Regions from separate parts of the Planococcus sp. BI3 genome, predicted to be linked through region 1. Evidence: riboswitches for the same ligand, from Rfam matches in the RefSeq annotation. Region 1 holds a riboswitch; each other region holds the start of a gene.
The links. A riboswitch is a leader RNA that binds a small molecule or an ion and turns the genes downstream of it on or off. The one in region 1 is predicted to bind S-adenosylmethionine.
Positions count from the first base shown of each region.

Region 1 (6,073 bases):
GGGTTGCCAGGGTGGAATGAAAATCCTGGATAGTATACTTCTTCGATCAATGGGTGATTGTGCAGATATTCAGCGATGGTACGGGCCGATTCGGATGACTGGCCGAGACGGGCGCCTAAAGTTTTGATGCCCTGGATCAATAGGTAGGAGTCCTGTGCGCCCAATACCGAACCGAATGTGTTTTGAATAAAGCCGAGGCGGTTTCCAAGCTCGTCGTCTTTTGTGACGGCAAGACCTGCCACAACATCGCTATGTCCCGACAGGAATTTCGTCGCGCTGTGAAGGACGATGTCCGCGCCGAGCGCCAAAGGGTTCTGGTAAAGCGGCGTCATGAATGTATTGTCGACGAAAGTCAGACAGCCATTGGCTTTCGCCAGTTTTGCTGCAATCTCGATATCTGTAATGTTCATTGTCGGATTCGAAGGTGTTTCCAAGTAGACCACTTTTGTATTCGGCTGGATTGCATTGGCCATTTCATTCAAGTCGGTCATATTGACGAAAGTGTATTCGATATTGAATTTATCCAAAACCTCTGTGATGAAACGGTAAGTTCCTCCGTAGACATCTTCTGACACCAAAACATGGTCGCCTGAAGACAAGAGCATGAAAGCGGAAGAGATGGCGGCCATCCCTGATGAAAAGGCGAATCCACGTTTGCCGCCTTCCAAATTAGCGATGGTTTCCTCTAATGCCAGGCGCGTTGGATTTCCAGAGCGGCTGTATTCAAAGGGCCCGAATGAATCCAGGCTTTTCTGGTGGAATGTTGAGGATAAGTAAATGGGTACGTTGACAGCCCCCGTCAATGGATCAACTCCGGTAGAGTGAATAAACTTGGTTTCTATGCGATCAGTCATATTCAACAACCTCCTTCTTCAATTTCGAAAATGCTTGTGTCAAATCAGCGATTAAATCTTCAGCGAGTTCAACACCGACCGAGAATCGCAATAGCCGGTTGCAGACGCCGCGTTTGGTGCGTTCTTCAAAGGGAATATCTGCGTGGGTCTGGGTGGCAGGGTAAGTGATGAAGCTTTCGACTCCGCCTAAGCTCTCGGCAAAGGTGATGAGCTCGATATTTTCCAGGAAAGGCCCGACCCATTCCTCTTCTTGCAGACGGAACGACAACATGCCGCCTTTTCCTGGATACAAAACGTCCGAAATCTCTGATTGCTGCAACAGGAATTCTGCGATGGCTTTTGCATTCGCTTCATGCTGCCGCATGCGAAGCGGCAGGGTTTTTAATCCACGTACCAATAACCAGGAGTCGAAAGGTGACAATACGGCACCCACCGAGTTATGGAAGAATGACAGCCTTTCACAGATGCTTTCACCTTTTGCGGCAACCAGTCCGGCAAGCACATCGTTGTGTCCGCCGATGTATTTAGTGGCGCTGTGGATAACGATATCTGCTCCCAGTTCGATTGGCTGCTGGAAGAACGGCGTCAAGAATGTATTATCGACAATCAATAAAAGGTTATGCTTTTTTGCTAATGCCGCATAAGCGATAAGATCAATTTCCTGCATGAGCGGATTGGTCGGCGTTTCAATAAAGAGCGCCCGTGTATTCAATGTTATTTTTTCTTCTGTATCCTGTACATCTTTGAATTCGGCATATTTGGGGTGGATATTATAGGCGGATGCGAAATGGTCCAGCAGGCGATAGGTTCCGCCATAAATATCTTCCGGCACCAATATTTCGTCGCCTGGACGGAACAGCGACAAAACCAGTTGGATGGCAGCCATTCCAGAGCTGCAGGCAAATGCGGCATCTGCACCTTCCAGTTCTGCAAAGCCTTCTTCAAGGACGGAACGTGTCGGGTTTTTTGTTCGGGTGTAATCGTAGCCGGTCGATTGCCCAAGTCCCTGATGCTCATAGGCCGTTGATAAGTAGATGGGCGGGTTTACCGCTCCTGTAGCAGCGTCGCTGCGATTGCCTATTTGAACCAATAAAGTTTCCAAGCTATGTTTTGTCATTCCACTCATCCTCTCAACAATAAAACAGGGGCTTTTCTTCAATAAAGAAGAAAGCCCCTGACTAGAAACGCATTCTTCTCATCTGTTAGGCGCAGCCTATTGGAATTAGCACCGTGTCGTCAGACTGGTTGCTGAGACTTCACAGGGCCAAATCCCTCCGTCTCTCTAGATAAGAAATATCTTATTAAGTTTAGGTTCTAAGTTAATCTTGTTTCTGTTTCGATGTTTCTAATCTTAAATCATTTAACAGAGGAAAGCAAGGGGTGAATTTTAAATAGTTGAAATAGAAAGAAAACATAAGGCGTATTGATGAATTTGTATTTGTGCATCAGTGATGGGCATTTGCGCTTTTCTTTGTCTAGGCTCCAGCGCCTAGCTCTTCGGGTCATAAGTCAACCCAGCGGCGCGGCAAAAAACGCCACTCTGCTGTTCTGCCTTATGCCTTTCAGAGCTGAACAGGCGCTTGCGCTTTTCGTGTTGTCCAGCTCCAGCGATCAGACCCTCGGGATCATAAGTCCCGTTGGCTGTCGGGTCTAAGACGATCGCTTGCGCTTTTCTTATTGTCCAGCTCCAGCGCCTAGCTCTTCGGATCATAAGTCAACCCAGCGGCGTGGCAAAAAACGCCACTCTGCTGTTCTGCCTTATGCCTTTCAGAGCTGAACAGGCGCTTCCGCTTTTCTTTGATGAGCAGAAAAAAGGAAGTTTTTATGAAACATCGCTACAATGGAAAGGATAGGAGTGGAAGTAGACATGGCAATTAAGAAATTCGAAAATATACCATTGGCTGTGCTAGATTTGGCACCAATTAATGAAGGTTCAGAAACCGCACAGGCCTTTAAGAATAGCGTGGAGTTGGCACAGCATGTAGAGAAGTTAGGGTTCAACCGTTACTGGTTGGCTGAGCATCATAATATGCCGGGCATCGGCAGCTCGGCGACATCGGTTCTTATCGGCCACATTGCAGGCGCGACAGAGTCCATTCGTGTAGGTTCTGGCGGCATCATGCTGCCGAACCATTCACCGCTTGTTATCGCTGAACAATTTGGTACGCTCGAAACCATTTATCCGGGACGCATTGATTTAGGATTAGGCCGTGCACCAGGCAGTGATCAGGCAACCGCCCATGCGCTGCGACGAAACTTGCAGAGCAGTGGAGATGATTTCCCGCAGCAGGTGGCAGAGCTGGAAAATTACTTCTCGGAAAATCCGGTCGGGCGTGTACGGGCTTATCCCGGCACCAACCTGAAGATTCCGCTTTGGCTATTAGGATCAAGTGGATTCAGTGCTCAGCTTGCGGCACTCAAAGGTCTGCCATTTTCTTTCGCCAGCCATTTTGCGCCGGATTACATGATGCAGGCGCTTCAATTGTATCATCAGAACTTCAAACCGTCTCCGGCTTTGGCAGCGCCTTACGCGATGCTGGGCGTCAATATCATTGTGGCAGAAACACAGGAGCGCGCTGAATGGCTTGCGACTTCTTCTCAGCAGCAGATGTTTTCGTTGATGAGAGGAGAGCCGACGACCTTCCAGGCACCGATTGATGTTCTCGAGGAGGTTTGGACGGATCGTGAAATTGCGATTTTCCGTGACAAGTTGGATTCTGAATCTATGATTGTCGGCACACCTGATGTCGTCAAACAAAAACTGAAAAACTTCATCCAAAAAACGAGAGCCAACGAAGTCATCGTCAACTCGCCGATCTTCCATCAGGAAGATCGCCTGCGGTCGTATGATTACGTGGCAGAAATGATGGACTAAGCAAAAACCCCGTTCTGTGAACGGGGTTTTGTTGCATAAAAAATCACCTCCCCAATAAGGAGAGGTGATCATCCGGCGTCAGTGAAGGTCTTTCGCCTTGTCTTCTTCACGCTGCCGCTCTTTTGGAATCTCGTCTTCTTCATAGGCTGCATAATCAGGTGAACCTTCGCCAATCATATTCAGAACCGCATTGAAATCGTCATCTAAACGACGTTCAGCTTCTCGTGGATCGAGTACTTTGCGTTCCATTATGAACAACCTCCTTGTTTCATAATCAGCAGCCATATGACAATGAAGGCGGAGTCCTATCTCACTTACAGTATACAGATTATTCTGTTAAATAGAAAGGGAAGTAGCTTAGGATTTTACTGGTCTATTTCGAAGAAATCCATAAGAAAAAGACCATCAGCAATCGGGAATTCCGGCAGGTTGCTGGAATCGGTTCACTGTGGATTGCTTTGAAATTTTTAGTGGGCACAAAAATGTCCCATCAAGGCAGTTTTAAAGACGGCCACTCCGACATTCTGGAAGCATTTTAGCGCGCAGACAGTATTGTGCCGAGTTTGGACCGTATTTTTTATTCTGCCCAACTTGGACCGTAAGCTCTATTACTGGAATAAAAAAAATCTTCTTTTCAAATAAAATCCCAAAAAAGCCTTGGCCCACAAGCTGCTTTCTGAGAAAACTGCATACAAAGCAAAAACCGCTGGAGAAAATCATTGATTTTTCTCCAGCGGTTTTATTTTAGGGATTTATGGGACAGCTCCGTTTTTTTGCTTATCATTGCTGATTGATTTCTGCATTTAGAATCATAGATTCAAAGAACAGGGAAGGCGAGGTTTCATTCCATTCCAGCGAAGTCAGGTCTGCCGTCCGTTTATCGATGGAGCCATAAGCAAGCTCTGTTCGCGGATCATCCGTCAATTCGAGCTTGACGTACGGCCCATCAGGTGTCAGCCAGTTTAACTGGGACAGGCGGTTTTCAAGTGAAAATTGGATCCACTCGTCTTCAGCTTCTTCTGTTTCGAACAAAGGATCCTGTGCGGCCATCAGCCAGGTCTGGCTTGAATGTTTAGGCGGCAGCCACAGGTTTTTCGACAGCACCCCTTCTTCCAAGGTGAATTCCGAAATCTCATGGCGCAGTTCCCGTACCCATTCACCGTTGCCAAGCTGCAGGTTGCGGGATACATAAACATTGCCGACCAGGATTTCGCTGTTTTCGGTTGCGAAGACTCCATAAGGATTGGTGGTAGGGTCTGGGCCGTATACTGCCTCGTCGAGTCTGACAGTCGGTTCTGGATTCCAGGACTTGTAGTCGGCGTCTTCCAGATTGTTGACATTCATCGAAAACGTATAAGGAATCCAGCCGGTATTTTTGATTTCTTCGAAAATGATGGACGTACCGTTTTCGAGCGACCGGTCGACCAATGTATAGGTTCCGACGTCCAGTCCAAGCAATGTCATATTATATACCTGTTTAAGATCTGAACCGCTTTCGCTGACTTCAGGTTCGCTGAGCGTAATGAAAGTCGGTTTTTCAACGGTTAGAGACACATTATTTTCTGAATAAAGATCAACTTCATTTTTTAAAAACATGACGGCTGTAAAGACGATCAGCGACATGAAAAATAAGACGCCAGCTAAAATAATAATTTTTCTAAACACATTTTCCACCTCTGTTTTCTGCATGGTTGCCAAGTTTGATTATAACATGTCAAGATGGGGAACTGCCTGTGCATATTTGAGCATCAAATGAACAAACGCAAGAGCGGGGAAATGCCTAGCCACAAAAAAACAGGCATCCGGTAGGACACCTGCTACAATACTTTATCGAGGAAATCTTTGGCGCGTTCGGTTTTCGGATTGCTGAAAAACTCGATTGGCTGGCCTTCTTCGACCAGTACGCCGTGGTCGAGGAACAGGACACGGTCTGCGACTTCACGGGCAAAGCCCATTTCGTGCGTCACCACAACCATCGTCATGCCGGATTTCGCCAAGTCTTTCATGACGTCCAGTACTTCTTTGACCATTTCGGGATCGAGTGCCGATGTCGGTTCATCAAACAGCATCAGTTCCGGCTCCATCGCTAAGGCACGGGCAATCGCGACACGCTGTTTCTGTCCGCCTGACAGGCTGTTCGGATAATCCTTTTCTTTTTCGGATAAGCCGACGCGTTCCAGCAGGAGACGTGCTTTCATTTCCGCTTCCGCTTTTTTGATGCCTTTTGCTTTCATCGGTGCATAGGTCAGGTTTTCAAGTACCGTCAAATGAGGGAATAAATGAAAATGCTGAAACACCATGCCGATTTGCTGGCGGATTTTATGGATATTATTTTTAGAAGCCG
Region 1 covers NZ_CM155266.1:3,800,325-3,806,397, forward strand. Annotated here, with positions in the region: gene AC1MEO_RS18675 (aminotransferase class I/II-fold pyridoxal phosphate-dependent enzyme) at 1-854, opposite strand, end outside; gene AC1MEO_RS18680 (methionine biosynthesis PLP-dependent protein) at 847-1,971, opposite strand; SAM riboswitch class I at 2,047-2,147, opposite strand; gene AC1MEO_RS18685 (LLM class flavin-dependent oxidoreductase) at 2,722-3,729, shown strand; gene AC1MEO_RS18690 (hypothetical protein) at 3,808-3,978, opposite strand; gene AC1MEO_RS18695 (hypothetical protein) at 4,510-5,394, opposite strand; gene AC1MEO_RS18700 (amino acid ABC transporter ATP-binding protein) at 5,547-6,073, opposite strand, start outside.

Region 2 (6,073 bases), 1.8 Mb from region 1:
GGGTAACAGCTGACATAGCCGTCCGACAGCTCAGACAGCGAACGGATATGGTCCGTCATGAATTCCGGTCCCGTTGCACAGTTCAAACCGACCGACAGGGGTTTAACATGTTCAATCGAGATGTAGAATGCTTCGATGCTTTGGCCGGCAAGTGTTGTGCCCATCGGTTCGATGGTTCCGGACACCATGATCGGCAATTCGATCCCGGTTTCTTCAAAAGCTTTTTTGATGCCGATCGTTGCAGCTTTGACATTCAGCATATCCTGGCTTGTCTCCAGCAGGATTAAATCTGCGCCGCCTTCAATCAATGCCTCGGCCTGTACATAAAAGTTTTCCAGCATTTCATCAAATGTTGCGCCCCCGGTTACCGACAGGGTTTTTGTCGTCGGCCCGATAGCCCCTGCCACAAAACGCGGCCATTCCGGTGTTGAAAAAGCGGCTGCCGCCTTTTTGGCGATTTCCACTCCGCGCCGGTTGATTTCTGCTGCCTGGTCGCCAATGCCATACTCATCCAAGACGATCGGCGTGCCGCCAAAGGTATTGGTGCAGAGAATATCAGCTCCGGCTTCCAGATAGGCGGTATGGATGTCTTCAATGACATCCGGACGGACAATATTCAAGTATTCATTGCAACCGTCAAACTCTTCGCCCCCGAAGTCTTCTGGGGAAAGGTCGACGTTTTGGATCATGGTTCCCATGGCTCCGTCGATGATCAATATTCTTTTTTCAAGCTGCTGTTCAATAAGATGTTTGGGCATGGCTGGCATCTCTCTCTTTCTGTTGATCTAGTTGTCTGATGTAATGAATCAATTCCACGGTCATATCGTAACGGACAAATGGCGTGATCAAGTAGATGCCATGGAACAGCTCCGCCGCCGTATCAATCAATTCTTTCGCAATCTGGATGCCTTCTGCGGTTGCGCGCTCTTTGTCTTCACCGCATGCGCGCATGCGTTCCAGTGCATCTTCCGACAGCTTGATGCCCGGCACTTCATTGTGCAGGAACTCTGCACTGCGGATGCTGGTCAACGGCATTACGCCAATAAAGATCGGCGTTTCCAGGTGTTTGGTCGCTTCGTGGATTTCTACGATTTTCTCTTTTGTGTAAACCGGCTGCGAAATGAAATAATCCGCACCGCTTTCAATTTTCTTATCAAGTCTTGCCACTGCCCGGTCCAGTACACGGACATTCGGGTTGAATGCCGCCGCTACCGAGAAGTTGGCTTTTTTCCGCAAAGGCTTGCCGGAAAATGAAATGCCTTCATTGAGCTTTTTGATCAGCTGGATCAATTCCATGCTCGACACGTCATAGACGCTGGTCGCTCCCGGGAAATCACCGACTTTGGTCGGATCGCCCGTCACGGCGAGTATATCATGGATTCCGAGCGCATCGAGCCCCATCAAATGCGATTGCAGGCCAATCAGGTTGCGGTCGCGGCAGGTGATGTGGGCAAGCGCCCGAATGTCTTGCTTATGTTTGAGGATCGATCCCATCGCCATATTGCTGATGCGCGGCGATGCCAGCGAATTGTCCGCCATCGTGATGGCGTCCACCCCGGCATCATTCAAAGCGGCCGAGCCCTCCAGGAATTTGGTGGTATCCAGGTGGCGCGGCGTATCCAACTCCACGATGATGGTCCGTTCCGTTTTAGCTTTTTCATGGAGCGGCTTAACTTCCAGCACTTCCGCTTCACGGATGACAATCGGTTTTCTTTTGGTGACTTCCTTATGGACGATCGGCGGCAAATTGCCGAGATGCTTTTTCACCGCTTCAATATGCTTCGGCGTTGTGCCGCAGCAGCCACCGATCAAACGGACGCCTTCTTCTCTCAATAGCAAAGCAGCGCGTCCGAAATAATCCGCTTCCGATTCATAAACAATCCGGCCATCTTCCACATCCAGCAGGCTGGCGTTCGGATAAGCTGACAGAAATGCTTTTTCAGGCAAGGTGACTTCTTCAAAAGCCTGGATGGTATGGTGCGGGCCAAGACGGCAGTTGACGCCGACAATATCGGCTCCAAGCGCCTCCAGTTGATGCAGGGCATCGTTCAACGACATACCGTTTTGCAGGATGCCCGGCTCATGCATGGACACTTGGGCGATCAATGGCGTGTCAGTCATCCCTTTCAGGTGCTTGACTGTCGCCGCCAACTCTTCGAAATCGTAATAGGTTTCCAAAAGCAGGCCGTCCGGATCACCCGACAGCAGATGGTTTGCCTGCTGGTCGACCATCGCAATGATTTCCTGCAATGTGGCGTCGCTTTTACGGATTCCCCGGATTCCGCCGATGGTTCCGAACACAAATTGCCCGCCTGGTGCCGCCGCCCGTTTAGCGATTCCAATAGCCGCTCTGTTGATATCCGCGACCTGTTCTTCCAATCCGTAACGGGCCAGTTTTGCCGCATTTGCTCCATATGTGTTGGTCTGGATGATATCGGCTCCCGCTTTGATGTAATCCTGGTGGATCTTCTCGATCACTTCCGGACGCTGCAGATTCAACTCCTCGTTGCAATACTCAATGCCGTACGAATACAGCAAGGTTCCCATGGCACCGTCCGCCGTCAAAATCCGATTTTTTAATTCGTCTAATAAACCCATCTGCTCAACCTCCCATATATACAAAAAAAGCCTTCATGAAAAAGAAGGCTTTACGATATCAAACTCGTTCCTTTTCATCTGTCAGACAATTGCTTGCCTGCTGGATTTAGCACCTGACCTTTCGGCTGGTTGCTGAAGCTTCATCGGGCCAGTCCCTCAACTTCTCTTGATAAGAATTCACTATTCAGTTTTAAGTATTCTAGATATGGTACCTGTATCTAGGGAACAGGTCAACCCAATCTGTCGAAAAACAATGAAATTTCTGTGATTTTTTTCACAATGTATCATTCAGACCTAAAAACAGCTGTCGAATAACAGCTCAGCGACTTCCGGCAATGCTCCTGCGAAGAAAGTTAATTGCGGGGATTTAGTGTTGCCTCATCAGGATTGAGCGATTCCACTTGGCTCCACTTTAGCTTCAACTTCCAGAACTGCTACATATTTCGCAATGGTTTCATAATGAGTCTTTTTTGAAAAGCGCTGATAGTCGGCAATGATGTAGAATTCTTTTTTTGCACGTGTCACTGCAACATTGAGCAGATTGGGTTTTGCGCAGGACCATTGAGCAGCTCCGTCACTGTCTGCATCTGTCCCCGCTACAAAATAAACGATTTCTGCTTCTTTTCCTTGGAAAGTATGGACCGTTCCGATGGATTTATTGGTCCAGTCGGTGATTTTTTTGGGATCAATCGCCAATGATTGCAATTTTTTGCGGACAGCCGCTTGCAAGCCTGCTTTAACCGCAGTGAACGGTGTAATAACAAAGACATCAGGCTCTTTGCTTTCTGCTGACCAGTGTTTGGCAATCAATTCGGCAATCAAGTCTCCCTGCTCTCTGACGTATTGGCGATTCACAGCCTTACCTGCACAGTTATACCAGGCAACTTTTCCGGTTCTTTCATCAGCCAAGACCATTTTCCCTTCATAAGCGATTTCATTGGCGATCGAGAACATCGGATCCAGGCAACGGCGATGCACCCATAGCGGTGTTCCGATCCATTCTCCGCCCATCTTCCAGGTACCTCTCGGATTTGCTCGATCTGCTAAACTTTGAACAGAAGCACTAATACCGATAAAATCTTCCTCCAACTGATAATGTTTGCGAATATCCGTTAAAATCGTCTGATCTATTGTCACCACCGGCTCAATTTGAATCGGATCTCCGACCACTATGGCTTTTCGTGATCTCCACAAAGCACCCGCTGCCTGTTGGGGACTCGCCTGCCCCGCTTCATCAATGAATAGGTATTGAATAAAATCTTTGTCTATTCCACGATACATCGATGAAAAGCTTGCGAAAGTCGTACTCACGACCGGTGTGATCAAATGAATGACGTTCCACATATTTTTGAGGTAACGGACGTGATCTTCATCATTCAGATTCAATTTATCCCGCGACATCAATAGGCGCAATGCAACGGTTACCGTTTCTTTATTGAATGCCAGAAATAGCTTATGCAGTTCCATTGCTTTCAAGAACAATAAGCCGCGTTCGAAATTCAGCTCATCCGTCAGCCAAATTGTCTCCCGCTGGCGTTTTTCATAAGCTTCTGTATGGTTCTGCCAATATTCTGCAGTTGGCAGAACCAGTCTCTGCTTATCATAATCTGCCAGTTTCTTGAGAAAGGATTGCTGCCGTTCTTCAAGCTGCTGTTGTTCCCCTTGCAATTCCTTTTGCTGTTGTTGAATCGTGAATTGTCTAGAATGCAGTATTTTTAATTCATTGAGGCATTCAGCTAGCTCTTTTTTGATCTCATCTTTTTTCACGTCTTTTTTGCCGAGCACCTTTTGGAAAAGCGGAAGATTGGGAGAAACCGCCAACTCACTTTCCGTCAGCTCCCGTTTGATTTCCAATTGCTTAATGTTTTCTGCTGCAGTAAGTTCTTCATGCTTGTTTTCATCAAACTTCGCTTTGAGCTCCAACACTCTCTTTTGAGTTGTTTCAAATTGGTTGAACTGCTCAGCCACTTCTTGCAACTTCGCCTTTTTTTCTTCAATTGACGCATGCAGATCCTTGAATTCTTTTACCGCCTGTTGCCAGTCTTTCGCGCTGCTTTCAGCGGCAGTCTTCTGCAGTTGGCTGATCAGTCTGTCCGAATCGTCCTTCGATCCCATGAGCGCTTTACTGAAATCAGAAATATTTTTTCCTTTGCCAAGCGCTCCCGAGAACAGTCCCCAAGCTCCCTCATCTTTACCCAGCATTTTTTCGGCAGTCTCCGGAAAAAATGCCAATTCGGCGGCTTTTTCTGCATAGGCCTTTTCATATTCTGGAAAATCACTTTTGTTCTCTTTGGATGGAGGGCGAATTGCTTCTTTTTCCTGCGGCAGTTCTTTCGAGATATTTTCAACCGCGCCGTTATTGCTTGATGCGATCACCATGGAGAACTTCGTCAGTTCTTCATTCAAGATGGAAATGGAGAACGGGTAGGAATTGCCATCAAACTTAATACTTTTTTCAAATGTGAAAGCCTGTTTCGGATCATGGAATTTCGCCATTTTCAGAGCCCGATTAACCACAACATTTGCGAAAATTTCTTTCAGCAAGGTGGTCTTTCCAGTGCCCGGCGGTCCGTTGACCGAATCGATTGCCTGCCCATTATTCATGATTTGATTGACAGCCACTTGCTGCATCAATGACAACCGATGTTCCACCGGTGACATCCATCTACCCACCGGCAAGAATTTCGGTTGCAGTGTATGTTCAATGTATTCGCGGTTTTCATCTATGTCCATTTTTTTATCGGTGCCTTCAATAAACTGGTGGAGTGTGTCATTGCTGCCTTTTTCAAGAATCTGCTGCAAATCCTTCAAGTAAAAACTGTTAAAGTTCATTTTACTTTTTAAGCTTTTGATTTTTTGAACTTCTGTTTCTATGTAAAAATAATTCGTACTTTCCATTTCACCAAAGTGATTGCTGTAAATCCCCTGCACTTCGCGCAAGGAGTGTTCATTGATTCCATTTAGAAATGAGGCTTCTGTCCGCTCTTTAAACAAGCTCATTTGAGACTCGTAATCGGCCATAAACGAATCGTAATCCACAGCTGCGCTGTCTTTTAATTTTTTTATGAGAAACATCACAAAGGGAACGAATAGCGAGTCAGCGATGTAGTTGCCCTTGCCATCTACAGAAAAAACAAAGCTGAATAGCATGGATGAATCTTCATTAATGATTTCCTCAGTGCTTTTAAAATGATCGCGCAGGAATCGAACCAACTTGCTTTGCTCAAAGCAGTCCATGTAATAATGAAATTGTGATCCATATGCATGCTCATCTTTTAACTGAACAGCTTGCCATGTATAAGCTTCAATTAGTACAGATTCTACATCCATTCTGTATTTCCCATCCTTAAACAAGGATTTTTCAATTTTATTTCCTCGATCTGGTACCTGACTGGGATTAACAGCCTCCAATAAATGCCAGGCTTGCAATGCTGCATTCACTTTCTTTGCACTCATCTTTTTCTCCCCTTTTTAA
Region 2 covers NZ_CM155266.1:2,026,630-2,032,702, forward strand. Annotated here, with positions in the region: gene metH (methionine synthase) at 1-758, opposite strand, end outside; gene AC1MEO_RS10090 (bifunctional homocysteine S-methyltransferase/methylenetetrahydrofolate reductase) at 739-2,598, opposite strand; SAM riboswitch class I at 2,670-2,774, opposite strand; gene AC1MEO_RS10095 (DEAD/DEAH box helicase) at 2,980-6,054, opposite strand.
Region 2: it holds a riboswitch for S-adenosylmethionine, as region 1 does, so the genes downstream of both, AC1MEO_RS10090 (bifunctional homocysteine S-methyltransferase/methylenetetrahydrofolate reductase) here and AC1MEO_RS18680 (methionine biosynthesis PLP-dependent protein) in region 1, are expected to answer to the same signal.

Region 3 (6,073 bases), 1.5 Mb from region 1:
CCTTTTCCTAATTTCGCGATTCCTGGCGCAATAAATCCAAGAATGATCAGCGGCACGACAAAGTTTAAAAAGTTGCCGAAAATTGATGTAAAGGTTGCAAATACACGCACCACATCTTCTGGAGCCACCAAGCCAATAAGCACCCCTAAAATAATTGCGACGACAATCCGCGGCAATAAACCAAAATTGAATTTCATGAATGTGTCCCCCTCATATGAACAAATGCTTCTTTTATATTATCCAAAGTAGCACAGACCTTCATCAAATGTAAGGTATACAAAAAAACGCGAAATATTTTATTTATTTGGACAAAATAAAAAAGCACCCAAAAGGATGCTTTTTTTTTTTGCGTCAGTCTACTGGTACTACTGAACCGCCCCACTCTTCCAAGATGAAATCCTGGATTTCCTGAGATTTCAACACTTCCACCAATGCTGTAATGTTTTCATTTTCTTCATCACCAGCACGTACGGCAATAATGTTTACATACGGTGAATCTGAAGACTCAAGTGCAATCGAATCTTCCAATGGGCTGATGCCTGCATCAATTGCGTAGTTCGAGTTGATCAGAACCGCATCGCCTTCTCCTGCTTCATACATCTGAACCAGCAAGGCTGCTTCATAATCAGCATCAAACTGGAGATCTTTCGGATTTTCTACAACATCGCTCACTTCAGCAGCCGTCTTATCGACGCCTTCTGCCAATGTGATCAGGCCTTCAGCTTCAAGCAAAGATAAAATACGGCCGTGGTCTGCTACCGAGTTGCTCATCAGGATGGTTCCGCCTTCTGGAAGTTCATCAAGAGAAGCGTAATCCTGTGAATAAACACCGATCGGTTCGATGTGGATGCCGCCAGCGTTTTCAAATTCATAGCCATGATCTGCTACTTGTGATGCTAAATAAGGAACGTGTTGGAAGTAGTTAGCGTCGATTTCACCAGACTCTAAATCTTCATTCGGCAGGATGTAATCCTGATAAGTTTCGATTTCAAGTGTAATGCCCTGTTCTTCAAGCAATGGCTTTGCCTGCTCTAAAATTTCAGCGTGCGGCACATTGGAAGCCCCTACGCGCAAAGTCTGAGACTCTTCTTCACTAGCCCCGCCATTGCCGCATCCTGCAAGTACCAAAGCCGTTAATGCTGTTCCTGCTACAAATTTCTTCATGTTCAATCTCTCCCTTATGATGTGTTTTATATAGTACGGAAAATCCGCTATTACCGTTTGTCTGCTTTTGTGGTGACTATATCCCCGATATATTGAATGATAAAGACGATGATCAAGATCAAGATCGTCGCCATCAATGTAACGTCTTCACGGCTGCGTTGAAAGCCGTCCAGGAAAGCCAATGTCCCAAGGCCGCCAGCGCCTATGATGCCGGCCATGGCCGTATAGCCGACGAGTGCAATGGCTGTCACCGTGATACCGGAAATCAACGCCGGTTTCGATTCAGGCAACAGCACCTTCCAGATGATAGTGCCGGTCGTCGCGCCCATCGACCGAGCTGCTTCAAGGACGCCTTTGTCGATTTCCTTCAATGCAATGAGAACCATCCGTGCGTAAAATGGAGCCGAGCCGATGATCAATGCCGGCAATGCCGCGTTAGGACCCCGGATCGAGCCCATCAGGAATAGAGTAAACGGGATCAAAAGAATGATCAGGATAATAAAAGGAATCGAACGGAAAATATTGACGAATGCTCCTGTCAGCCAATTGACCACTTTGTTGGCCCATAATTGTTTCGGTGCCGTCAAAAACAACAGGATGCCGAGGGCTAATCCGATAACGAACGTAAATACTGTTGATAATGCCGTCATATAGAGTGTTTCAAGTGTGGCTTCCCACATATTGTCCCAGTCTACATTCGGGAATAAAGAATCAATCATTGTGCATCACCTCCGCTTGAACATCTTCTAAACGAAGAAATGCCAGTGCTTCTTCGATTTCTCCAGGAGAACCTTTCAACTGGAGAATCAATGTTCCATAGGCCCCCCGTTGGGTATGTGATATATTCCCTTGGACAATATTGACCTCCACAGCATGGCTGCGGATCAATTTCGTCAGGATTGGCTGTTCGGTTTGCTCACCAACAAAAATCAACTTCACCAATTCGCCTGTCGGATATAACTCCCGAAGATTTTTGATGGTTTCCTGCGAATCACCACTGGCGGTCACCTGTGCGACAAAACGTTTAGTGATCTCCTCTTTTGGCGATTGGAAAACCTCCAGGACATCACCCAGTTCAACGACCCGCCCGCCTTCCATGACGGCCACACGGTGGCAAATCTTTCGAATGACGTGCATTTCATGCGTGATCAAGACAATCGTCAATCCCAATCGCTTGTTGATATCCACCAGCAGATCCAAAATGGCGTCTGTAGTTTCCGGATCAAGAGCTGATGTCGCTTCATCGCATAACAGCACTTCCGGATCGTTTGCCAGCGCCCGGGCGATGCCGACACGTTGTTTCTGCCCTCCTGAAAGCTCGGATGGATAAGCATGTTCACGGCCGGTCAAGCCGACCAGTTCAATCAGTTCCTGAACCCGTTTACCGCGCTGTTGTTTCGACACGCCGGCAATTTCAAGCGGAAATTCGATATTTTCTGTGACTGTACGGGACCACAGCAGGTTGAAATGCTGGAATATCATGCTGACCTTTTGACGGGCCTTCCGCAATTCTGCGCCTTTAATGGACGTAATCACCTTGCCATTAATTTCTACCGTACCTGAAGTCGGCTTTTCCAACCCATTCAACAAACGGATCAATGTGCTTTTACCGGCTCCACTATATCCGATGATGCCGAATATTTCTCCATCGGCAATGGATAAATCAACCTGGTCAACAGCTGTAAGAACTGCTTTCCCTGTATCGAATATTTTTGTCACTTTCTTTAACTCAATCATTCTCTGAACACCCCTGAATCCTAAAAATAAAAAGCCCTTCCGCGCATAACTGAGCAGAAGGGCAAACGTATATTATACGGAAACCAATCTCTCATCTTCCAAAGCTTTCGCTTCGTGTGATTTGGCACCATTTCATTTTCATGACGGTTGCCGGGCTTCATAGGGCACTTCCCTCCACCACTCTTAATAAGAGTTTCGATATGAAATTAATTGAAAGCATAAGAAAGTTTGAACTTATAGGTCAATTCCAAGGCTTACTCCAATTAAATGGTGCTTGTTCTTTTCTTATCAGAAATTTAATTTACCACGACCGGCTATATTCGTCAACAGATTTCAACTTGCCATATAAATAAGGCACCGATTTGAAGGCATAAATTTTTTCTTTTAGTTTGCCATCCTCCGTAATCAACAGACACGGCACACTCTCCACTTCATACAGGCCGGCGATTTCCTGGACGTAATTCAAGTTTGCTTTGCCGATTTGAAGATCCGGCAACAGCTCTGTAACGACAGACAACATTTTGGATGCCACCTGACAGGTCCCACACATAGGCGTGTACAAATAAAAGGCCGTGATGTGTTTGGTATTCTTTTCTTTGGTCCATTCTTTATGAGTCCATTCCTTCATCTTCTTCATCCCTCTATCAATAGCTTATTGACCTGGACATTCGCAGCGATCAGCACATCCATCAGAATGCGGAGCGGTGTTTTTGCGACTTCCTTATAGCTCCGGTTGACATAGAAATGCCGGGCTTCGGGGAACTCGCGTTTGACCAGCTTCCGCAATTTTTCTCCTGAAGGGTCTGCATCCACTAATATGATGATGTCCTGGCCTTCGTATGGCAGCAATAATTCTTCAAGTCGCGATGCACTTACTGTACCATTTGTGCAAAGAATCGTCACGGGTTCTGCAATGAGCGGTGCAATCCTCGACTTGTCGCTGATCCCTTCCACCACAATCACCTTTCCCATAAACACTCACCCCATCGAAAATAGTATAAGAAAAGATGTCATCTATTACAAGCCGGACAAATGCCCTTTCTAGTTTTGTATTCCACAAGATGGTCCTGCAAAAACACGTTTCTGCAAGTCAATGGCTGCGCTTCTTTCAAGCTGAAACGTGCACCTATAAAAAAAAAGCGCCAACATGCAGGCGCTTTCCGAAGTTTACTCGTTGATCATTTCTTTGTATTGGTCTGCCGTCATCAATGCACTGACTTCTTCTTCAGAAGGAGCTTCGATAACCACCATCCAAGCCTGCTCGTAAGGTGACTCGTTGACGAATTCCGGGCTGTCTTCAAGCTCAGAATTGACTTCAACTACTTTTCCGCTGATTGGCGCATACAATTCCGAAACCGTCTTAACGGATTCAACGCTGCCAAAAGGTTGATCTTTTTTCAGTTCGTCTCCAACCTGTGGAAGTTCGACGAAAACGATATCCCCCAATTCAGCCTGTGCGAAATGAGTAATTCCGATACGCGCATTGCCCTCTTCGATCTTGACCCATTCATGTTCTTTTGAATAACGAAGTTCTGCTGGTGTGCTCATCTTGACCCCTCCAAATTATGTAGTCTATTCAAATTCAGTTTGACATAAACAGCTGCGAAATACAAGATGACGCCGATTTCTTACAGCCAGCTGTTTTGATAATCCGCTTCTTTAAAACCGAGCGTCACCGTTTTGCCGTCCCACGCCAGAGGCCGTTTGATCAGCATGCCATCTGAAGCCAAAAGCTCCAATTGCTGTTCTTCCGTCATGTTCGACAGCTTCTCTTTTAATCCAAGTGAACGGTAAACAAGACCGCTCGTATTGAAGAACTTCTTCAATTCCAAACCACTCGCCCCATAGATTTCAGCTAATTGTTCTTTTGTCGGCGGGTTTTCTGCAATATGTATTTCATTATATTCCACGTTATTTTTGTCGAGCCAGCTTTTTGCTTTCCGGCATGTTGTACATTTCGGGTATCCATAATAAGTAATCACGTTTCTGCCTCCTTTTTTTCTAAGCTTACCAAAAAGAAAGCTTCTGGTCGACGAATAAAAAAACAGGCAAACCCGGTAGACCTGGGCTTGCCTGTTTTCCATTATCCATTAAACGATGTATTTTTCGACATCGATCAGCTTGACAGCCGCTTCGCGTTTTTTCGCAATCACGTTGTAAGGTGTTGAACGAGTCAGTTTGCGCAATGCTGAAAGCATCATGCGCTGGTTGTCGCCTTCGATGGCAGCGATCAATGTTTCTTTCGCATCCTTTTCGATTTGATCGAATGCTTCCTGGCAATAAATCTGCGTATATAGAAGTTTTTGCTTGGCTTTTTCTTCACCTGACGCAGCAATTGCTTTTTCTGTACGCAAGACTACTGATTCCATTGCAAAGACGTTGCTGACGATGTCCGCGATGTTGACAAGTACTTCCTGCTCCGCTTCCAGTTTCGTGCCGTAAGTCTGAGCTGCAAGGCCAGTTGCAAGCAATGCGATTTTCTTCGCATTCTTCACCAGGTATTTCTCCTGAGCCAACGCTTCTGTCCCCACTTCTTCAGGCATCATCATCAACAATTCTTCCTGAAGCTTCTGTGCATGCTGCAATAAAGGCAACTCGCCTTTCATTGCTTTGCGCAATAGCGTTCCTGGTACAAGCAAGCGGTTGATTTCGTTGGTTCCTTCGAAAATACGGTTGATGCGTGAATCGCGGTAGATGCGCTCGATTTCGTATTCCTGCATAAAGCCATAGCCGCCATGCAATTGCACGCCTTCGTCCACAATATAATCCAATGTTTCCGTACCGAAGAATTTATTGAGTGAACATTCCACTGCAAATTCAGCGATAGAGTCAGCCACCAATTTGCCGTCTGCCTGCTGCTCATCCGTAAATCCGCTCATGCGGTCTTCGAACAATCCAACAGTACGGTAAACCGAACTTTCAACTGCATATAATTTAGACGCCATCGTCGCCAACTTCTCACGCGTCAAGTTGAATGAAGAAATCGGTGTCTTGAACTGCTGGCGCTGATTTGTATAAGGGATCGTCAATTCCATGGCACGTTTCGATGCGCCGATTGTGCCTACTCCCAATTTGTAGCGGCCAATGTTCAGGATATTAAACGCGATGATATGTCCGCGCCCCGCTTCGCCTAATAAGTTTTCAACAGGCACTTCAGCATCCTGCAGGATCA
Region 3 covers NZ_CM155266.1:1,364,315-1,370,387, forward strand. Annotated here, with positions in the region: gene AC1MEO_RS06945 (dicarboxylate/amino acid:cation symporter) at 1-197, opposite strand, end outside; gene AC1MEO_RS06950 (MetQ/NlpA family ABC transporter substrate-binding protein) at 352-1,164, opposite strand; gene AC1MEO_RS06955 (methionine ABC transporter permease) at 1,215-1,883, opposite strand; gene AC1MEO_RS06960 (methionine ABC transporter ATP-binding protein) at 1,876-2,901, opposite strand; SAM riboswitch class I at 2,990-3,094, opposite strand; gene AC1MEO_RS06965 (thioredoxin family protein) at 3,203-3,529, opposite strand; gene AC1MEO_RS06970 (toprim domain-containing protein) at 3,535-3,873, opposite strand; gene gcvH (glycine cleavage system protein GcvH) at 4,069-4,449, opposite strand; gene AC1MEO_RS06980 (arsenate reductase family protein) at 4,530-4,883, opposite strand; gene AC1MEO_RS06985 (acyl-CoA dehydrogenase family protein) at 4,992-6,073, opposite strand, start outside.
Region 3: it holds a riboswitch for S-adenosylmethionine, as region 1 does, so the genes downstream of both, AC1MEO_RS06960 (methionine ABC transporter ATP-binding protein) here and AC1MEO_RS18680 (methionine biosynthesis PLP-dependent protein) in region 1, are expected to answer to the same signal.

Region 4 (6,073 bases), 1.8 Mb from region 1:
GATGTTTTCAGTCCGGTCTTCCGGGCTGAATCCCAGGTTTTTATTCAGACCGTGGCGCACATTGTCTCCGTCCAGCAAATACGTACGGATTCCAAGCGCGTGAATTTCTTTTTCCAAAGCTACGGACACCGTTGATTTTCCCGATCCCGATAATCCGGTAAACCATAGGACCCCGCTTTTATGATTATTCAATTTCTGTCTGTCCTCTTTTGTAACACTCGATTCATGCCAAACGATATTGGTTGATTTGCTCATTTTTTCTCCTCCTAAAACCAGTAATAGTAAACGATTCCGATGGTTACCGACATAACCAGAATACTTAGGGGCGTCCCCACTTTAACGTAATCCATGAATTTATAGCCGCCTGGCCCGTACACAATTAAATTAGTCTGGTAGCCGATGGGTGTAATGAAGCTGGCGGATGCCGCAATAGTGATGATGACAGCAAAGCCCATGGGGTCAAGCTGCAGGTTGCTGGCCATTTCGATGCCGATGGGAATCATCAAGACTGCCGCAGCACTATTGGTGATCAATTCGGTAAAGATGCTGGTCAGCAGATAAACTAAGATCAGGATGGCCAACAAGCCGAACGGCTGCCCAATTGCCAGCAGCCCGTCCGCCGCCCATTGTGCCAGACCGGTTTTGGTCATTGCTGCTCCAACGCCGAATGCACTGGCGATCAGCAGCAACACGTTGAACTGCACATCGTTTTTGGCATCTTCCATGGAAACTGATTTGGTCACCAGCAAAATCAGTACCGCCAATGCCATGGCTTTGAACATGCTCAACCAGCCGACAACGACAAGGGCAATGGCCCCCAATAGGACAACCAATGAAAACCAGCCCACCAAGCGGCTTTCCTGCAGTGATTTCGGGGTTTTCATCGACGAAACCACGTAAAAGTCATTGGACTGCTGGTATTTTTCCACAAATCCGGTTCCGGCGAGCAGCAATAGCGTATCACCCGGCCGCAGGATGATATCGCCGACTTTGCTTTTGATGCGTTCGTTATTGCGGTGGACGGCCATGACACCTGCATCATAACGTGAACGGAATTGGGATTGCTTGATGGTCTTCGACAGCAGCGACGATTCATGGGAAACCACAGCTTCTGCAAGCTGCGTATTGCCGTTTTTCAGATCATCCAATTGAAGATCGGTTCCGGTCTTTAACGTCAGCCCTTTTCTTTTTTGCAGGTCTGCGATGGTGGAAATAAGTCCTGTAAAAATCAGCCGGTCTCCGGACTGGATGACGGTTTTGGAACTGACCGATGAAATCCGTGTTTGATCCCGAATGATTTCAATCAAGTACAGTCCTTTCAAATCGCGGAGCTTAGCCGCCTCAACCGTTTGGTTGGTATGTGGAAATGTCTCTTCCACGATCATTTCAGCGATGTATTTCCGGGAATCTTCAGCAACCTGCTTGCTGAACCCTTTATTTTCAGGCAACAGCATATTTCCTACAGTAAAGAGATAAATCAAGCCGACAATCGTGATGGGAATTCCGACTATCGCCAACTGGAACAAGGAAAATCCAGGAAGCCCATAATCGATCAGCATGCCGTGGACCACCAGATTGGTGGAAGTTCCCATCAACGTGATGGTGCCTCCTAAAATCGTTACATACGATAAAGGAATCAACACCTTGGATGGTGCAATGTTCCGTTCTTCACACCATTTCTTCAATAGCGGCGTCAATGTCACAACGATAGGCGTATTGTTCAAGAAAGCCGAAAACAGCGGAAGCGGAAGAAAAATACGGAACAATGAACCCTTCAAGCTTTTGCCCTTGTTCAGCCAGCCAATCATCATCTGGTCGATCAGGCCATGTTTTTGTACGGTCCCGACAACGATGAACAATAAAGCAATGGTCAGCATTCCCGGATTGGAAAAGCCGCGCAATGCTTCTTCTGTCGTTAAAATCCCTGACAGCAGCAAAACCACCAATGCCGAGAAGACAATCATATCCGGACGGGCAACTTCAAACAGCAAGGCACTGACCATTCCAACGATGACAATTAGCACAAAAATCATTTCGACTGACATGGGCAACCATCCTTCAACTTAGTTACTTATTACGGTCTCCCGCAAGCCTTTGATGAGCACATCGGCCACTTCCGGACGGGAAAATTGTTTCGGGGGCTTCTCCCCGTTGCGAAGCAATTCACGCACTTTCGTGCCGCTCAAATGGACATGATTTTCTGCCGTATGCGGGCAGGTTTTCGCTGTTGCCATGTTTTCGCATGTATTGCAGTAGAACGAATGCTCGAACTTGAAAATCTGGATGCCCAGTTCATCTTCAAACTGGCTGATGAATTCCTGTGCTTCGTAGGTGCCATAATAATCGCCGACGCCTGCGTGGTCGCGGCCGACGATGAAATGCGTGCAGCCGTAATTTTTGCGGACGATGGCATGGAGCACCGCTTCTTTCGGTCCCGCGTAACGCATTGCCGCAGGATAGATGGCTAGGCGCGCACGGTCTGCAGGATAATAATGCTTCAAAATGACCTGGTAGCTTTCCATCCGCACAGCTGCTGAAATGTCATCGGATTTTGTTTCGCCCACCAGTGGGTTCAACAATAAGCCATCGACTACTTCCAATGCTGCTTTCTGAATGTATTCATGCGCGCGGTGCACCGGGTTGCGCGTCTGGAAACCGACAATCGTCTTCCACCCAAGATCTTTGAATAGCTGGCGCGTTTCTAACGGGTCCAGATGGAACTCCTCAAATTCGCTATGGTCCGGACGATTCAATAACGTGATCGGACCTGCCAGGTAAATATCACCGCGTTCGTATAGTTTTTTCACGCCTGCATGCGCTTCTTCTGTGGTCCCATAAATTTTTTCCGCTTCCAACCCTTTGTCGTAAGCGTATTTTTCCGTCAGTTGGAGCGTTCCGTAAATGACATCGTCTTCGCCTTTCAGCGCAATTTCGTCGCCGACCTGGTAGCTGGCTGCTTCTTCTTTGGTGACTGACAGTGTAATCGGCACACTCCACACCGTGCCGTTGCTGAGGCGCGATGTATGGACGACACTTTCGTAATCTTGTTGTCCAAGGAAACCGGTCAGCGGGCTGAAACCGCCGATGCCGATCAATTCCAAATCCGAAATCGCCCAATCTGATATGAATAAAGAAGAAAGCGTTTCTGCATTCTTTAATGCCGTTTCTCTTTCCGTGCCGGTCACCTGTCTGTTTACCAAATCTCCACCGTGTGCTTTACTCGTCATGTCATTACCTCCAAGGTTAGTTTTGAATTCTGCTGTCCATTTCGAAAGGGTTCTTAAACCAAATTTCCAAGGCGTTCAGACAAAAAGAAAAGGACCCTCTTCGCTAAGAAGAAGGTCCGGAAAAACAAACAATCTTCTTATCTTCTAGGCTAAGGAAAGCCTATTGGAGTTAGCACCGTTTCCTTAAAGGAGGGTTGCTGAGACATCAAAGGGCCAATCCCTCCGTCTCTCTTGATAAGAACGCGTATTCAATTTTTGAGCTGAATTGTTTGAAATATTTGATTTCACAAAGTATATAATAGACTATTCCGAGTGTCAAACTATGTTTTAGATTTTTTTTAGGTTTCTTTCCAGGAAAGCTGTCCTGCCAGAGGCTAGGGCAAGTAAAATTATTTGGATTGTTTGCTGAATGGTTGCTATTCAACGCAGATAGGAATATTTTTGATAGTATGAAGAGAGTTGAGGAGGCGGAGAAGATGACGGTGGTTCCCATCATGATTGAATTGGCAGAGAAAAAAGTGATTGTAGTGGGCGGCGGACGCATCGCTAAGCGAAAGCTGGACGCTTTATTGGACAGCGGAGCTTTGCTGACGGTAATCAGTCCGGCAGTGCTGCCAGAAATAGCCGGTTGGGCTGAAGAAGGAAGAATTAGATGGAAGCAAAAAAAATTCGACCTGAAAGAGGTCGAAGAGGCTTTCATGATGGTCATCGCTACCGACGATCCAGCTGTTAACGAGGCTGCCAAAAAAGCTGCACCTCCGCATTGTTTGGTGAATGCCTCCACTGCGGCAGAGTCTGGAAACATCCATTTCCCCGCCCATTTGAAAAGAGGCAAATTGAGCATCGCGATTGCAACGAACGGTGCCAGTCCCATGCTTGCTAAAAAAATCAAGCAGGATCTGCAGACCCAATTTGATGAACGCTACGAACAATATCTGGAATTTCTTTTTGAAGCCAGGCAGCTCTTGAAGCAAAGCGCGCTTTCCAAAAGCGCGAAAGAAGAATGCTTGCACGGCTTTTTGACTGAATCATTTTTGCAGGGGGAGGTCCAACAAGAGACACTCCGTGAATTGCGGCTGTTTGCCGACAAGGACAGCGATAACCAGCCGGATTAGAACCAAAAACTAAAGCTGTGGACTTCCTGGATGCTGGCTGAACCCTTAGTCATTCCCGGCTCCATAAATCTCCATACCCGTATGAAAACCATCAGCAATGACGGTGTCTCTCATGTTCTCGACCGTCACGGGAATCGGCTCCAACAGGATGGAAGGCACATCGATCTTGCCATTGTTAACATATTTAACAGTCGTGACATCTTCCCCCTCCGCCATTCTGACTGCCAAGGCAGCAGCTTGCTCCGTCAAAGTCTGAATGGGCTTATAGACCGTCATCGTCTGGGTGCCATTGACAACACGTTGTGCAGCAGCAAGTTCTGCATCCTGTCCCGCTACTGGGATTTTACCCGCTAATCCTTGTGCTTCTAAAGCTTGAATAACGCCTCCGGCAGTCGCATCATTGGCAGCGATGACCGCATCAATTTGATTGCCATTGGCTGCCAGTGCCTCCGTCATATTGAGAAAAGCCTTCTCGGGTGACCAATCTTCTGTCCATTGGTCATAAACGACTTTAATGTCTCCACGGTCAATGGCCGGCTGAAGTACATTGAATACGCCTTTTTTTATCAGATGAACATTATTGTCCGTCGTTGCCCCTCCGATATAGACGTAATTCCCTTTGGGCACCAACTCTAAAATTGCCTCCGCCTGCATTTCCCCCACCCGCTCGTTATCAAATGATACATAGAGATCGATATCCGCATTTTTCACCAGGCGGTCGTAGGCAATTACCTTAATGCCGGCACGATGCGCTTTATGGACAATAGCAGCTGTGGCTTCCGCATTATGCGGAACAATGACCAATAGGTCGATGCCTTGCTGGATCAACGTTTCAGCCTGGGTGAGCTGCAGTGCATCATTCCCATTGGCGGCCACAATCTCCACTTCTGCGCCCAAATCCTCTACGGCTTTCTTAAATAGCGCTTGGTCTTTCAACCAGCGTTCTTCCTTCAGCGTATCCATGGAAAATCCGATTTTGATGGGCTCCTTGCTTTCTGTATACTGTTTTTTTTCAGGCACTGCTTTGCCCACCGATTCGTCAGGTGCACAGGCTCCAAAAAACAGGCTGATGAATAAGACCAGCAATAGTTGAATTCTTTTATTCTTCACGCTGATCTTTCCTTTCCGTCAACAGCGTTCTGCGGTATTCCTTTGGAGATACATCGTTCATCTTCTTAAAGACCTTGCTGAAATAATTCGGCTCATGATAGCCAATTTCAAAGGCAATTTCCTTTAGGCTTTTCTTTGGATCACCCAATAGCTTTTTTGCTTTGTTTATTCGGCACGAGGTCAGAAAATCGATATAGTTGAAACCCAGTTTTTCTTTGAACATCTTGCTGAGGTAGATAGGGCTCAACTCTACTTTCTGGGCCAATGCATCCAATGAAATGTCTTCATGGGAATGATCCATGATGTATTGCTTGATCTGATGGATTTTATCCACTTCCAGACGGTCATAATGTTTCATATAGACCCACTTCAACCGCTCGATCACCTGAAGGGTTTCACTGTGCAGCTGCCGATGATCTTTGGCTTGAATCGTATAATAAGGATTAGGCGCGTCAATGCCCATTTCTCCCATGACTCGTGCAGTAATCCACAAAAATTCAAGTGTCCGCTGTTGTGTCCAAAGGATATTTGCGCCTTCCTGCTCGAAACGTCGGATTAGGTCCACCACCAATCGATCAATCGATTCCCATTCCCCTAAACGAATAAAATCGAATAGCTTTT
Region 4 covers NZ_CM155266.1:2,047,739-2,053,811, forward strand. Annotated here, with positions in the region: gene cysC (adenylyl-sulfate kinase) at 1-255, opposite strand, end outside; gene AC1MEO_RS10175 (SLC13 family permease) at 267-2,045, opposite strand; gene sat (sulfate adenylyltransferase) at 2,064-3,227, opposite strand; SAM riboswitch class I at 3,362-3,468, opposite strand; gene AC1MEO_RS10185 (NAD(P)-binding protein) at 3,704-4,342, shown strand; gene xylF (D-xylose ABC transporter substrate-binding protein) at 4,388-5,452, opposite strand; gene AC1MEO_RS10195 (response regulator) at 5,442-6,073, opposite strand, start outside.
Region 4: it holds a riboswitch for S-adenosylmethionine, as region 1 does, so the genes downstream of both, sat (sulfate adenylyltransferase) here and AC1MEO_RS18680 (methionine biosynthesis PLP-dependent protein) in region 1, are expected to answer to the same signal.